2 linked regions of the Hyphomicrobium denitrificans ATCC 51888 genome follow. The protein of the gene in region 2 interacts with the protein of the main gene of each other region in a pairwise test. Links are inferred from orthologs where the notes say so. Each region holds a gene or a part of one and is shown on either strand. Other genes may lie near its edges. The genes, in order: HDEN_RS16425 and def.

Region 1 (6,551 bases), 600 kb from region 2 along the record:
AACGCCCCAGTTCGCGGAAGTCGATATGCGCAGCAGTGGTGCGAAGGCAGGCGAGATCGTTCATGCCGTCATTACCGGCGCCAGTTCCACACGTTTGATCGGCGAGGTTCGCGCGTGAGTGAGCAACGCGAAAAAGGCAAGGGTTTCTTCGCGCGGCTTCTCGGTGGTTCGCAACCCCAGCCTCAGCCTCAGCCTCAGCCGCAACAGGCTGAGAAGCCGGTCGAAGAGACGGAAGCGAACGCGCCGCCTGCACCTCAATCCGCTCCGGAGCCTGAAGTCGCTGACGTGCCAGTGCCGGTCGCTGCACCGGTCGAAGCATCCGTTGCGGCGCCTGTGCCCGTGCCGGTGCCCGCAGCCGAGGCGGAGCCTCAGCCGCGCGGCTGGTTTCAAAAGCTGAAATCGGGGCTTGGCAAAACGTCCGCCAAGCTCACATCCGGCATCACGGATCTCTTTTCCAAGCGCAAGCTCGATGCGGCGACGCTCGATGATCTCGAGGATCTTCTCATTCAGGCGGATCTCGGTATCGCAACGACGGGCCGCATCACGGACGCCATCGGTAAGGGCCGCTTCGAGAAAGGCATCTCGGCGGACGAGGTTCGCGCCATTCTCAGCAGCGAAGTCGAACGCGTCCTGAAACCGGTCGCCAAGCCGCTCGAGGTCGACGCCGCGCGCAAGCCGCACGTCATCATGATGGTTGGCGTCAACGGCACCGGCAAGACGACGACGATCGGCAAGCTCGCGCAGAAGCTCAAGGCGGAAGGCAAGTCGGTTGTGCTCGCGGCCGGCGACACGTTTCGCGCTGCGGCAATCGATCAGCTGAAGGTTTGGGGCGAGCGGACGGGGTGTCCCGTTGTCGCGCGCCAGGTCGGCGAAGACGCATCGGGCCTGGCGTTCGATGCGTTGAAGCAAGCACAAGGCACTGGCGCCGATGTGCTTTTGCTCGATACAGCGGGCCGCCTGCAGAACAAACAAGCCTTGATGGAAGAACTTGAAAAAGTCATACGCGTTTTAAAAAAGCTCGATTCGACTGCTCCACACGATGTCATCCTCGTGCTGGACGCAACGACCGGGCAAAATGCATTGCAGCAAGTTGAAGTTTTTCGCGACCGCGCAGGCGTCACAGGGTTGGTTATGACGAAGCTCGACGGCACCGCGCGCGGAGGCATTCTGGTGGCGATCGCCGACAAATTCGGTTTACCCGTACATGCGATCGGCGTTGGGGAAGGGGCCGACGATTTGCAGCCGTTCGAGGCTGCGGAATTCGCACGCGCCATCGCCGGGACATAAAATCAGGAATTGAGGTCAGGAATGACGCAAGACGCGAACGTGGGGAACGAGGTCCGGACGCGCCCGGGCAAGCGCCTCTTTCCGTTCAACGCGGAGCAGACGATCAATCTGCTGAGCGAGTTCGGCCCGCTCGTCACGATGTTCGTCGTCAATGCCATCTACGGCATCAACGTCGGCACGTGGGCGCTGATCATCACGACCGGCATGGCGATCGTCGCGATGCTGTACATGTTCCACCGGCCGCCGATTTTTCCGTTGATCGCGTCGACGGTCACGGTCGTTTTCGGAGCGCTGACGATCATCACCGGCGACCCGATGTGGGTGCAGATCAAGGTGACGATCTTCAATGCTCTGTTCGCGCTGTTTCTTGTCGGCGGGCTTTGGGTCAAGCACAACTTCTTCAAGTACGTGTTCGACAAGACGTTCCATTACACCGACGAGGGCTGGAACAAGTTCACGTGGAGCTTCGCGATCTTCTTTTTGCTGACGGCGGTCGCGAACGAGTATGTGCGTCGCGTGTACCACGACGAGGAATTCTATCGCATTTTCGGCTACTCGATGAGCGGCGTGAACGTGTGGATCCTGTTCAAGGTGGCGATCGTGCTGCCGGTGTCAGGCATCTACGCTTGGGTTGTCACGCGCCTCATGCAAAAGTACCGCCTGCCGGATCCGGTTCACGACTGAAGGATTGCCATGTCGGACGAGAATAAGGTCGTTGCAGCGGAGAACGCGCAGTTTTTCGACCGCAAACAGCTTATCAAACTTGTCGTCGAATTCGGGCCGCTGCTGGTCTTCTTCGTCGGCAATAGCCGATACGGCATCTACACCGGCACCGGCGCGTTTATGGTCGCGACGGTGATTTCGCTGATCGCGTCGCGGACGTTGCTCGGGCGTATCGCCGTCATGCCGCTGATCACGAGCGTCTTCGTTCTCGTCTTCGGCGGTCTGACGCTGTGGCTGCAGGACGACCATTTCATCAAGATCAAGCCGACGATGGTCAACGGCCTGTTCGCGGCGATCCTGTTCGTAGGTCTTGCGACTGGGCGGCTGTTTCTGAAGATCGTGTTCGGCGAAGTGATGCGGCTCACCGATCAGGGATGGCGTATCCTGACGTTTCGCTGGGCGTTTTTCTTCGTGTTTCTCGCCGGGCTCAACGAGGTGATGTGGCGGTTCTTTTCGACCGACACCTGGGTCGCGTTCAAAGTCTTCGGCATTATGCCGATCACTTTCATATTCGCTCTCTGCCAGATCGGCATATTGAAGAAGTACGAAGACACAACCTCTGAGAGTACTTAATCGGATCAAGCAATCCTGCAGTATTTTTGGAACGATCATCAGTATACGTCAGTTGAAGCACTGCTTTACGATTTGTTTCCCAGTTGAAAATTATTTTTGCTGGACGCGATGCTCTTGCTCGTGGTTTAGGGCGGCTACTTAAACTTCTCAAACACAACGCACGCGGCCTCGAAACTTGTGTCCATCTTATGCGGCGCAACGAGGCTTGCCGTTTTCCAAAACGGGCGAGCGTCAGGATGCGGAATGGCACGGGAACCTGCACACAACCGACTTGAACGGTCTCCTCTTCATCTTCTTCACAGGGCCGGCCAGAGCGCGGCCGAGATGTTTCAGATCGAACTCGGGACCGATGGTCTGACGCCGCGGCAGTACGCTGTTCTGCTCACGGTCGCGCAGAATGAGGGATTGAATCAGACGCAGCTCGTCGAGCTGACGGGCATCGATCGTTCGACGCTGGCGGACATCATCCGGCGCATGCTGAAGAAGGGCATGCTGCAACGACGGCGGACGCGCAATGACGCCCGGGCCTATTCCGTCAAGATCACGGAACAGGGTACGCGCATTCTCAAAGCGCATGATCCGCTGGCGCGTCGTGTCGACGAGCGCATTCTGGCGAGTCTCGCCGTCGCGCAGCGCGAGCGCTTCTTGCAGGATCTGAATGCGATCGTTCAGACGCTGGCCCGGCTCAAGGCCAAGGAAGCAGCCACCAAGCAATAAAAAAGGCTGGCGGTTCCGCCAGCCTGTTTACGTCGCCGTATTTGACCTGCGGGCGGCTCAAGCTGCCTGACGCACCAGCCGCTGATGGATAAGCGTTTCGGCGATCTGCACCGCGTTGAGTGCGGCGCCCTTCAGCAGGTTGTCGGACACGATCCACATCGTCAGGCCGTTCTCGACGGTCGCGTCTTCGCGGATGCGGGAGACGAACGTCGAGAACTCGCCGGCAGCCTCGACGGGCGTGACGTAGCCGCCCGGCTCGCGCTTATCGACGACCATGATACCGGGCGCGGCGCGCAGAATTTCGCGCGCTTCATCGGGGCTGATCGGCTTTTCGAACTCGATGTTGACGGCTTCCGAGTGACCGACGAACACCGGCACGCGAACGCATGTGGCGGTCAGGCGAATCTTCGGGTCGAGAATCTTCTTCGTCTCGGCCAGCATCTTCCATTCCTCTTTCGTGTAGCCGTCTTCCATGAAGACGTCGATCTGAGGAATGCAATTGAAGGCGATCTGCTTCGGAAATTTCTTCGGCTCGACTTCCTGGCCCGGAACGTACTTGCCCTTGGTCTGGTGCCAGAGTTCGTCCATCGCGTCTTTGCCGGCGCCCGACACGGATTGATACGTCGAGACGATGACACGCGTGATGCCGGCCACATCGTGCAGCGGCTTCAGCGCGACGACGAGCTGGGCTGTCGAGCAGTTCGGATTGGCGATGATGTTCTTCTTCGTAAAGCCGCGCACGGCGTCGCCATTGACCTCGGGGACGATGAGCGGCACGTCCTGGTCGTAGCGCCAGCACGACGAGTTATCGATGACGATGGTGCCCTGCGCGCCGATGCGCGGCGACCAGTCCTTCGACACCGACGAGCCAGCCGACATCAGGCAGAAGTCGACGCCCTTGAAGTCGAACGTTTCAAGGTCGCGGCATTTGAGGACGGAGTCGCCGAACGAGACTTCGGTGCCGATCGAGCGGCGCGATGCCAGCGGGTAAAGCTCGCTGACCGGGAATTTCCGTTCCGCGAGCACGTTCAGCATTTCGCGGCCCACATTGCCGGTGGCGCCAACGACGGCGACCTTGTAGCCCATCATCCATGTCCTTGAGTTTGCCGGTGCGCGCGATTGGCTCGGCCAGCGCGGCAGATGGTTTATACGGAAAGTCACATACGCGGGAGGGCCACGAGTTTCAAGTTTGTTCGCAATTTTGGACCTTAATGGCATGCTTGGGTCACAATCTGCCGGTCCTTTACGGACACTCAGTTGCAGGACGGCGTCATGCGTCTCAGATACCCAGCTTCGCTTGCCGGTTTTAGCATAGCCGCGGCCCTGTTTGCCGCAGGACCGCTTGCAGCTGTTCCGTCGCAGCCCGTTTGGCTCGATGGCGAAGAAATCCTCAACCGGTTCGGCGATCAGACGATCGATGGCCGCTATGCGAGCGGGAAGGCGTTTACGGAGCGATACGCCGCCGACGGCCGGGTCACCTACAGGGAGCCAGGGATGTCGCTTGCGGGGCGCTGGTCGGTGACCGAGGGGACTTTGTGCACGATTTACGATGGCGATGCGTCGGGCGGGTGCTATCGCGTCGCACGCGTCGACAGCAATTGCTACGAATTCTATTTCGTATCGCGAACCGAGGCAGCAGCGCCCGGTCCGGCTGATGGCAAGCCGGCCTGGACGGCGCGTGGTGCGCTGCAAGGCCAAGCCAGCTCGTGCCACGATCAGCCGAGCGTGTGATAGACTCTTTGTTTTGCGCGTTGCGACTCCCCTGCAGCCTTTCATTGGCGGAAGGCTGCAGCTCTCGTTTTGGCGTGCTTCTCACCAGAAAACCGGTGCCCACTTTTCCGGAAGCACGCTATGGGGAGCCGGCCGCAACGCGCGGGAGTTAAACTCAGACTGTGAGCGCTCTAAGCTCGGTTTCGACGGCCTTGCCCATGTCGCTCGTTCCGACCTTCGTCATGCCGGGCTGCATGATGTCGCCGGTGCGCAGGCCCTTGTCGAGAACGCGCGCGATCGCCTGGTCGACGAGATCGGCTTCCTTGCCCATGTCGAAGGAATAACGCAGCGCCATGCCGAACGACGCGATCGTCGCGATCGGATTGGCGAGGCCCTGACCGGCGATATCGGGCGCCGAGCCGTGCACGGGTTCATAAAGGGCTTTGCGGCGTCCGGTCTTGGGATCGGGCGCGCCGAGTGAGGCCGACGGCAGCATGCCGAGCGAGCCGGTCATCATCGCGGCTTCATCCGACAGCACGTCGCCGAAGAGGTTGTCGGTGACGATGACGTCGAACTGCTTCGGATTGCGGATGAGCTGCATGGCGCAGTTGTCGGCCAGAATGTGCTCGAGCTTGACGTCCGGCGCGTAGGACTTGTGCACGTCGGTCGTGACCTGTTTCCAGAGCACGCCGGTCCGCATCACGTTGTGCTTTTCCGCCGAATGGACGAGGTTGCGGCGTTTCTTTGCGAGATCGAACGCGACCTTGGTGATGCGCTCGATTTCATGCGTCGTGTAGAGCTGGGTGTCGACGGCGCGCTTTTCGCCATTCTCGAGCGTCACGATTTCCTTCGGCTCGCCGAAGTAGACGCCGCCCGTCAGCTCGCGAACGATCATGATGTCGAGGCCTTCGACGAGTTCGCGCTTCAGGCTCGATGCGTCCGCCAGCGCCGGGTAGCAGATGGCGGGACGAAGATTGGCGAAGAGATCGAGATCCTTGCGCAGGCGGAGAAGGCCCGCTTCGGGGCGATGCTGGTAGGGAACGCTGGCCCACTTCGGTCCGCCGACGGCGCCGAACATCACGGCGTCGGCTTTCTGGGCCTTGTCCATCGCTTCGTCGGTGACCGCGACACCGTGCGCGTCATAGGCCGCGCCGCCGACGAGATCGCGCTCGACGTGAAAGCGCGCCGTGTTGCTTTTGGCGTTGAAGAAGGCGATCAGCCGTTCGACCTCGGCGATCGTCTCGACGCCGATCCCGTCGCCGGGCAGAAGCAAAAGCGAATGCGTGGTCATGGCGGCCGTCCTTGCAGCATTTGTCAGGGGAAATCAGTCGCCGGAGTGCTAGCGTTCCGGACGCTCAGGGGCAAGCGTCCGGCCGCAAAAAGGCACTTTGGCGCAGAATTCGCCCGTTAACGGTGCAGAGACGATTGCTAGCCGGTCAGGCTTCGTCGTCAGCCGGCGAACGGCAGTGGAAACGCAAGCGTAAAGCCGCCGAGCGTTGCCGCGCTTCCGAGAGCCCCGAGGAAGAAGCTCGCCAACAGGA
Region 2 (6,427 bases):
TCATAAAACGATGGACGAGGTCGGCACGGCGCTGATCGCGATCTCGCTCGTGCTCATCGGCGTGTTCCTGCCGACGGCCTTCATCACGGGCCTGCAGGGAACGTTCTTCAAGCAGTTCGCCATCACGATCGCTGCGTCGACGGCATTGTCGCTGATCGTGTCGCTCACGCTATCGCCCGCGATGGCGGCGCTGTTGTTGAAGCCGCATCGCGCAGCACACGAGAAGCAGAACATTCTTGCGAGAATTCTCGGTGCGCCGCTGAGGCTGTTCTTCCGCGCCTTCAACTGGGCGTTCGGTGCGCTGTCGCACGGCTATGCGTGGCTGACGAGCAAGCTCATCAAAATCAGCTTGCTTCTGATCCTCGTCTATTGCGGCCTGCTGTTCGCGACGTACACGCGCTTGACGGCGACGCCGACGGGGCTCGTCCCGCCGCTCGATCGCGCGTATCTGATCGTTGCGTTGCAGTTGCCGCCGGGCTCGACGCTCAGCCGCACCGACGCCGTCGTGCGCAAGGCCGGTGATATTCTGCTGTCGCGGCCCGGGATCAACCACTCCGTCGCTTTCGTCGGCTTCGACGGCGCGACATTCACCAACGCGCCGAACACAGGCGTGATCTTCGTCAGTCTGGCTCCATTCGCCGAGCGGGCGCACACCGGTTTAGCGAAAGACGCGATTTTAAACGACCTGCGGCAGCAGATGGCGCAGATCAAGGAAGCGTTCGTGCTCGTCATCGAACCGCCATCGGTGCCGGGCATCGGCACGGGCGGCGGCCTCAAAGGTTACGTTCAGGACAAGGGCGGACGCGGGCTGCCAGCGCTCGAGGGCGCAGCGTGGGCGATGGCCGGCGCGTCCGGACAACAGCCCGGCTTCGCGCAGGCGTTCACGCTCTTCAACGTGCGTACGCCCGAGATCTACGCCGACATCGACCGCACCAAAGCCGAGCAGCTCGGCGTACCGATCAGCCGCGTGTTCGAGACGTTGTCGGTCTATATGGGATCGGCGTTCGTCAACGACTTCAACATTCTCGGCCGCACGTATCGCGTGACGGCGCAGGCCGACAATCCATTCCGCCTGTCCTTGCGCGACGTCGCCAATCTCAAGACGCGAAGCAATACGGGCGAGATGGTGCCGATCGGATCGGTCGCGACATTCAGCGACACGACGGGCGCGTACCGCGTGCCGCGCTACAATCTCTATCCGGCGGCCGAGGTTCAGGTTCAGTTGCTGCGCGGCTATTCGACGGGCGAAGCCATCAAGACGATGGAAGCCATCGCAGACAAGGTGCTGCCGTCCGGGTTCGGTTTCGAATGGACCGAAATCGCGTTGCAGGAAAAACTCGCGGGCAACACGGCGATCCTGGCGTTCGGCCTGTCGGTCGTGTTCGTGTTCCTCCTGCTGTCGGCGCTGTATGAGAGCTGGATGCTGCCGCTGTCGGTCATCCTGATCGTGCCGATGTGCATTCTGGCGGCGATGATCGGCGTGAACATTCGCGGGCTCGACCGTAACATCCTGGTCGAGATCGGCTTGATCGTGCTCGTCGGCCTCGCGGCGAAGAACGCCATTCTGATCGTCGAGTTCGCGAAGCAGGGTGAAGATCAGGGACTGTCGCGCAGCGAAGCGGCGGTGGAAGCCGCACGCACGCGCTTGAGGCCCATCCTGATGACGTCGCTGGCCTTCATTCTGGGCGTCGTGCCGTTGGTATTCGCGGAAGGCGCGGGCGCTGAAATGCGGCAATCGCTTGGGACGGCCGTGTTCTCCGGCATGCTCGGCGTGACGCTATTCGGCCTGATCTTCACGCCGGTCTTCTACGTCGTCGTCCGCAAGCTCTCGCCTAGGCCGCGCGACAGCGCGGATATCGAAGCCGGCGAGGCCACAAGATAGTTAGCGGACGGAGAAAATCCGCGGCAAACGCGTCCCACGACGCGTAGTGTCGCATCTTTCGTCCGCTCAAGAATTGGGCCAAACTCGGTTCAGATTTTTTCAGTCGAACCCAGAAATTTAGTGATCCTATGAGCTCAGAAAAGAAGCCGACCCGCGCCGAAGTCGAGGCTGCGGTCAGAACCATTCTCCGCTGGAGCGGCGACGATCCGAGCCGCGATGGTTTGCTTGAAACGCCGGCGCGCGTCGTGCGCGCGTATGAGGAATATTTCCGCGGCTACAACGACGATCCGAAAGCCATTCTGCAAAAGACCTTCGAGGAGATCGAAGGCTACGACGAGATGATCGTGCTGCGCGGCATCCGGTTCGAAAGCCATTGCGAGCATCACATGGCGCCGATCATAGGGCGCGCCTGGGTCGCCTATATCCCACGCGGGCGCGTGGTCGGCATCTCGAAGCTGGCGCGCGCCGTCGACGCGTTCGCGAAGCGGCTTCAGATTCAGGAAAAGATGACGGCGCAGATCGCGAACACGATCCAGGAAGTCCTCGATCCGGAAGGCGTCGCGGTCGTGCTCAAGGCAGAGCATCACTGCATGACGACGCGCGGCGCGCACAAGCCCGGCACCGATATGGTGACGAGCCGCATGCTCGGCGTGTTCCGCGATAACCCGATCACGCGGCAGGAATTCCTGGCGCTCGTCACCGAGGATCAGAGGCACGACTGACGCGCCTGCTGTTCTATTCGTAATCGACGCCGACGAGATAGAGACCGGCCGCGGGCGCGACCGGTCCGCAGGCTTCGCGATTGGCGGCGGCGAGCGCGGACGCAAGATCGGCGCGGCTCCATTTGCCTTCGCCGACAAGCTTCAGGCTGCCGACCATTGAGCGGACCTGATGATGTAGGAACGAGCGGGCCGAGACGCGGCAGACGATTTCCTCGCCTTCCCGTGACACGTCAAAAACATCGAGAGTCTTGACCGGCGATTTCGCCTGGCACTGAGCGGCGCGAAACGTCGTGAAATCGTGCTTTCCGACGAGTTCTTGCGCGGCGGCATGCATTGCGGCGGCGTCGAGGTTTTGCATCGTCCACCAGACGCGATGGCGCTGCAGGATCGGCGGCGCGCGGCGTGTCAGCAGGCGATATTCGTAGTAGCGCTTCACGGCGCTGAAGCGCGCGTCGAACGCGTCGTCAACCTGAGCGGCGGCAACCACACCGATCGGATTTGGACGCAGGTGGAAATTCATCGCATCGCGGATGCGTCCCGGCTCCCATGTCTTTTCGAGATCGAAGTGCGCGACTTGTCCTAGCGCGTGCACGCCGGCGTCCGTTCGCCCAGCGCCGCGCACGCCCGGCGCTTCGCCAGAGAATTTGCGGATCGCCGTTTCGAGCGCGCCTTGAATCGACACGCCTTCGGCCTGGCGCTGCCAGCCGATGAAGGGCGTGCCGTCATATTCGATGGTGATGCGGTAGCGGGGCATTGAGGACCAGTGCGCAGCGTCGGAACGCGCCATCCCTAACGGGTGTCGCGCCGTCTCTCAATGCGCTCCGATAGCGCCGGGGCTGCCTTTACCGCGCGGACCACCGGCGAAATGGCCGTTGTGGCCGTTTCGAAAATACCAGGCGCCGTTGCGATGCTTCCAATAGCCGGGGCCATAAGACGGGCGGGTATAGATCGGGCCGTCGGGATCGACGACGCCGACATCTCCGCCGTTGCTCGTTGCGTTCGAGCTGTAATCGTAGACGTTATTCTCGTTGAAGCTCAGCGCCAGTGGCGTGCGGTTCGGATTGACGATGACATAGCGTTCCGGCGGCAACGGACGAATGACGCGCACGCCATGCTCGAGCGTGGTGACTGCGCCGTAGTACGGCTGCGTTACGATGCGGGCCGTGAAGCCGTCGGCAGACGCCGCGCCTGTGAGCGCCAGCATGGCCGGCGCGAGCGCAATCAGAAACATTGGAAACGAACGGCGCATCTCAAGTCCTCGAAACAGAACGAACGAGAACGTGAGATTAGCCTTACCGCGTGAATTCCGCAGAGCGATTTCCCAGCATCCTTAATTCGCGAACCTGGAGACTTCAGGCCAGCCGCGTGCCGGGCTCGAGGCGTGCGCCGCGCAGGAAATCGGCGGCTTTCATCGGCTGCTTTCCGGCTCGCTGAAGCTCCTCGATGCGGATGGCTCCGTCGCCGCAAGCGATGGTGAGTTCGCCGTCGAGCAGCACGCCCGGTTCGCCGTTTTTTGCGATCGACGAGGCGCGCAACACCTTGATGCGTTCGGGCTTGCCGCCGAGGTTCGCTTCGAACCATGCGCCGGGCGACAATCCGCGAATGTGGTTTGCAACTTCGGTCGCGGTTTTTGCGAAATCGATGCGCGTTTCGCGCTTGTCGATTTTCGCGGCGTAGGTCACGCCCTCTTGCGGTTGCGGGACAGCGCGCAGCGTGCCGGCTTCAAGCTCGGCCAAGGCCTCGACCATCAGCTCGGCGCCCAATGCCGAGAGCGCGTCGTGCAACTCTCCGGCGGTTGCGTCCGGGGCAATCGCAACGTCGTGCCCGAGGCAGACGGGGCCGGTGTCGAGACCTTCGTCCATGCGCATGATGTTGACGGCCGTCACGGCGTCGCCAGCCATGATGGCGCGCTGGATCGGCGCCGCTCCGCGCCAGCGCGGCAGCTTCGAAGCGTGGACGTTGAAGCATCCGAGACGCGGCGCGTCGAGCACGGCGGCCGGCAGCAACAGCCCGTACGCCACGACGACGGCGGCGTCGGCTTTGAGGTCCGCGAACGTGGCGCGATCTTCGTCCGTCTTGAAATTCTTCGGCGTGCGAACGGGAATGCCGAGCGCCTCGGCGCGGCGATGAACTGGTGATTTTAGTTCGGCGAGGCCACGCCCAGCCGGACGCGGCGGCTGACTATAGACCGCGACGACGCGATGTCCGGCCGCGACGAGCGCATCCAGAACCGGTACGGAAAAGTCCGGCGTACCCATGAACACGATGTCGAGCGGCATCCGGCAGTCCTCACTTGCGCGCGAAGGATCGGCGTCGCCAGTCCGCTCGCACCGCACTTACGAGGCGAGCGGGGCTCGTTAGCTCCGCGCCTCGCGTACCTGTTTCTTGAATTTGCGGATGACCATGTCGCGTTTCAGGCGCGACAGGAAATCGATGATGAGCTGCCCATCGAGGTGGTCGAGCTCGTGCTGAACGGCGGTTGCGAGCAAGCCTTCGGCGGCGAGCTCCTGCTCTTTGCCGTGGCGATCGATGTAGCGAACCGTCACGCTCGCCGGACGTTCGATCTCGACGTGCACGTCGGGGATCGAGAGGCAGCCTTCCTCGTGCAGCCGGGTCGTCGAACCGAGCGCGACAAGCTCCGGGTTCGCCATCGCGATCGGGTTGTGCGGTGCGCCGTCTTCCGCAGCATCGACGACGAGGACGCGCTTCAGCACGCCGACCTGCACGGCGGCGAGGCCGATGCCCGGCGCGTCGTACATCGTCTCCAGCATGTCATCCATCAGCTTGACGACGGCGTCGTCAACGCGCTCGACGGGATCGGAGATCTTGCGGAGCACGGGATCGGGAATTGTTATGATCGGTAGAATGGCCATGACGCTCACATATGGAAGGCCGTGGCGGCGGTCAATGGCGCGTGCGGTCCGTATCCGTCGCTGCGGCGCGCTCGCGCATGGCCGATGCCAGAGCGTCGGCGGTGGCTTCGGCGGGCTGCCAGCCCGTTTGCCTTAACCGGGCGGCGTCAACGATAAGGTCGCCCCCCAGAAGCTCGGCGATTTCGCCCTTCCCGGCCTTCCGGAGCGCGGCCACGATCGCAGCCTCCGGCATCGGCACCAGCATTGACGGCCGGCCGCGGCCCTTGCGCAACGCCCGGATCATATCCGCGATCGTAACGGGGGCACTGTCGGCGACGATGAATGTCGCGTCCCTGGCGGCCTCAGCCTGCAGCACGTGTTCGATCGCCGCGATAAGGTTGCTGATGCTCAGCAGCGATCGCCGCCCTTTCATGGCCGCGAACGGCAACGGATAGGGGCTGGCCGCGAGGCGCATTAGCGTCGCCATGTTGCCGCGGACGCCGGACCCGTACACAAGCACCGGCCGGAGAACCGTCCATTGCGTGCTAGATCCACCGAGCAGTTCGGCGGTCAGCGCTTCCGCCGCGATCTTGGAGCGTCCGTAGGCGTTCGTCGGATTGGCTGGCGTGTCCTCGGTGACGATGCCGTCATGCACGGCGCCGACTTGTGCGCGGACGGATGACATCAGCACGAAGCGCTTGACGCGCGCGGCGCGAGCGGCCCGGGCAAGCTGGCGCGTGGCGTCGACGTTGATCGCGGTATAGGCGGCGTCCGGAAGTCCCGGCCGGGCATGCGCCATTCCAGCGGCGTGAATGACGGCATCGACGCCGCGCACGACGTATTCCGCCGCGAACGAGCGTGACATGTCGCCGAGCGCGATGCCCTCGACATTCGGGTCGTCGAAGATGACCGGCTGGCGCGCGGCGGCGCGCACGAGATAGCCGCGTTCCGACAGCCTGCGGACGAGATGC

The links.
Region 1: the proteins of def (region 2) and HDEN_RS16425 interact in binary tests that used the Escherichia coli proteins (3 or more experiments, as listed by UniProt). The link is inferred for Hyphomicrobium denitrificans ATCC 51888 from one-to-one orthologs.

The regions. Positions count from the first base shown.
Region 1 is NC_014313.1:3,393,242-3,399,792, forward strand. The notes cover bases 2,373-5,204. They hold HDEN_RS16425 (aspartate-semialdehyde dehydrogenase), read right to left. Parts: upstream 4,387-5,204; coding sequence 3,358-4,386; downstream 2,373-3,357. Other genes in these bases: HDEN_RS16415 (septation protein A), read left to right, coding at 2,373-2,583; HDEN_RS16420 (MarR family winged helix-turn-helix transcriptional regulator), read left to right, coding at 2,908-3,300; HDEN_RS16430 (hypothetical protein), read left to right, coding at 4,573-5,031; leuB (3-isopropylmalate dehydrogenase), read right to left, coding at 5,186-5,204. Outside these bases: tRNA (N(6)-L-threonylcarbamoyladenosine(37)-C(2))-methylthiotransferase MtaB, read left to right, coding at 1-118; signal recognition particle-docking protein FtsY, read left to right, coding at 115-1,287; HDEN_RS16410 (inner membrane-spanning protein YciB), read left to right, coding at 1,309-1,971; more of HDEN_RS16415, read left to right, coding at 1,981-2,372; more of leuB, read right to left, coding at 5,205-6,301; HDEN_RS16440 (DUF4337 domain-containing protein), read right to left, coding at 6,460-6,551.
Region 2 is NC_014313.1:2,795,583-2,802,009, forward strand. Bases 3,720-6,427 are described here. They hold def (peptide deformylase), read right to left. Parts: upstream 5,478-6,427; coding sequence 4,962-5,477; downstream 3,720-4,961. Other genes in these bases: HDEN_RS13455 (hypothetical protein), read right to left, coding at 3,720-3,853; fmt (methionyl-tRNA formyltransferase), read right to left, coding at 3,957-4,883; HDEN_RS13470 (NAD-dependent epimerase/dehydratase family protein), read right to left, coding at 5,509-6,427. In the rest of the region: HDEN_RS13440 (efflux RND transporter permease subunit), read left to right, coding at 1-1,882; GTP cyclohydrolase I FolE, read left to right, coding at 2,011-2,604; tRNA pseudouridine(38-40) synthase TruA, read right to left, coding at 2,618-3,358; more of HDEN_RS13455, read right to left, coding at 3,416-3,719. UniProt on the Escherichia coli protein: Removes the formyl group from the N-terminal Met of newly synthesized proteins. Requires at least a dipeptide for an efficient rate of reaction. N-terminal L-methionine is a prerequisite for activity but the enzyme has broad specificity at other positions.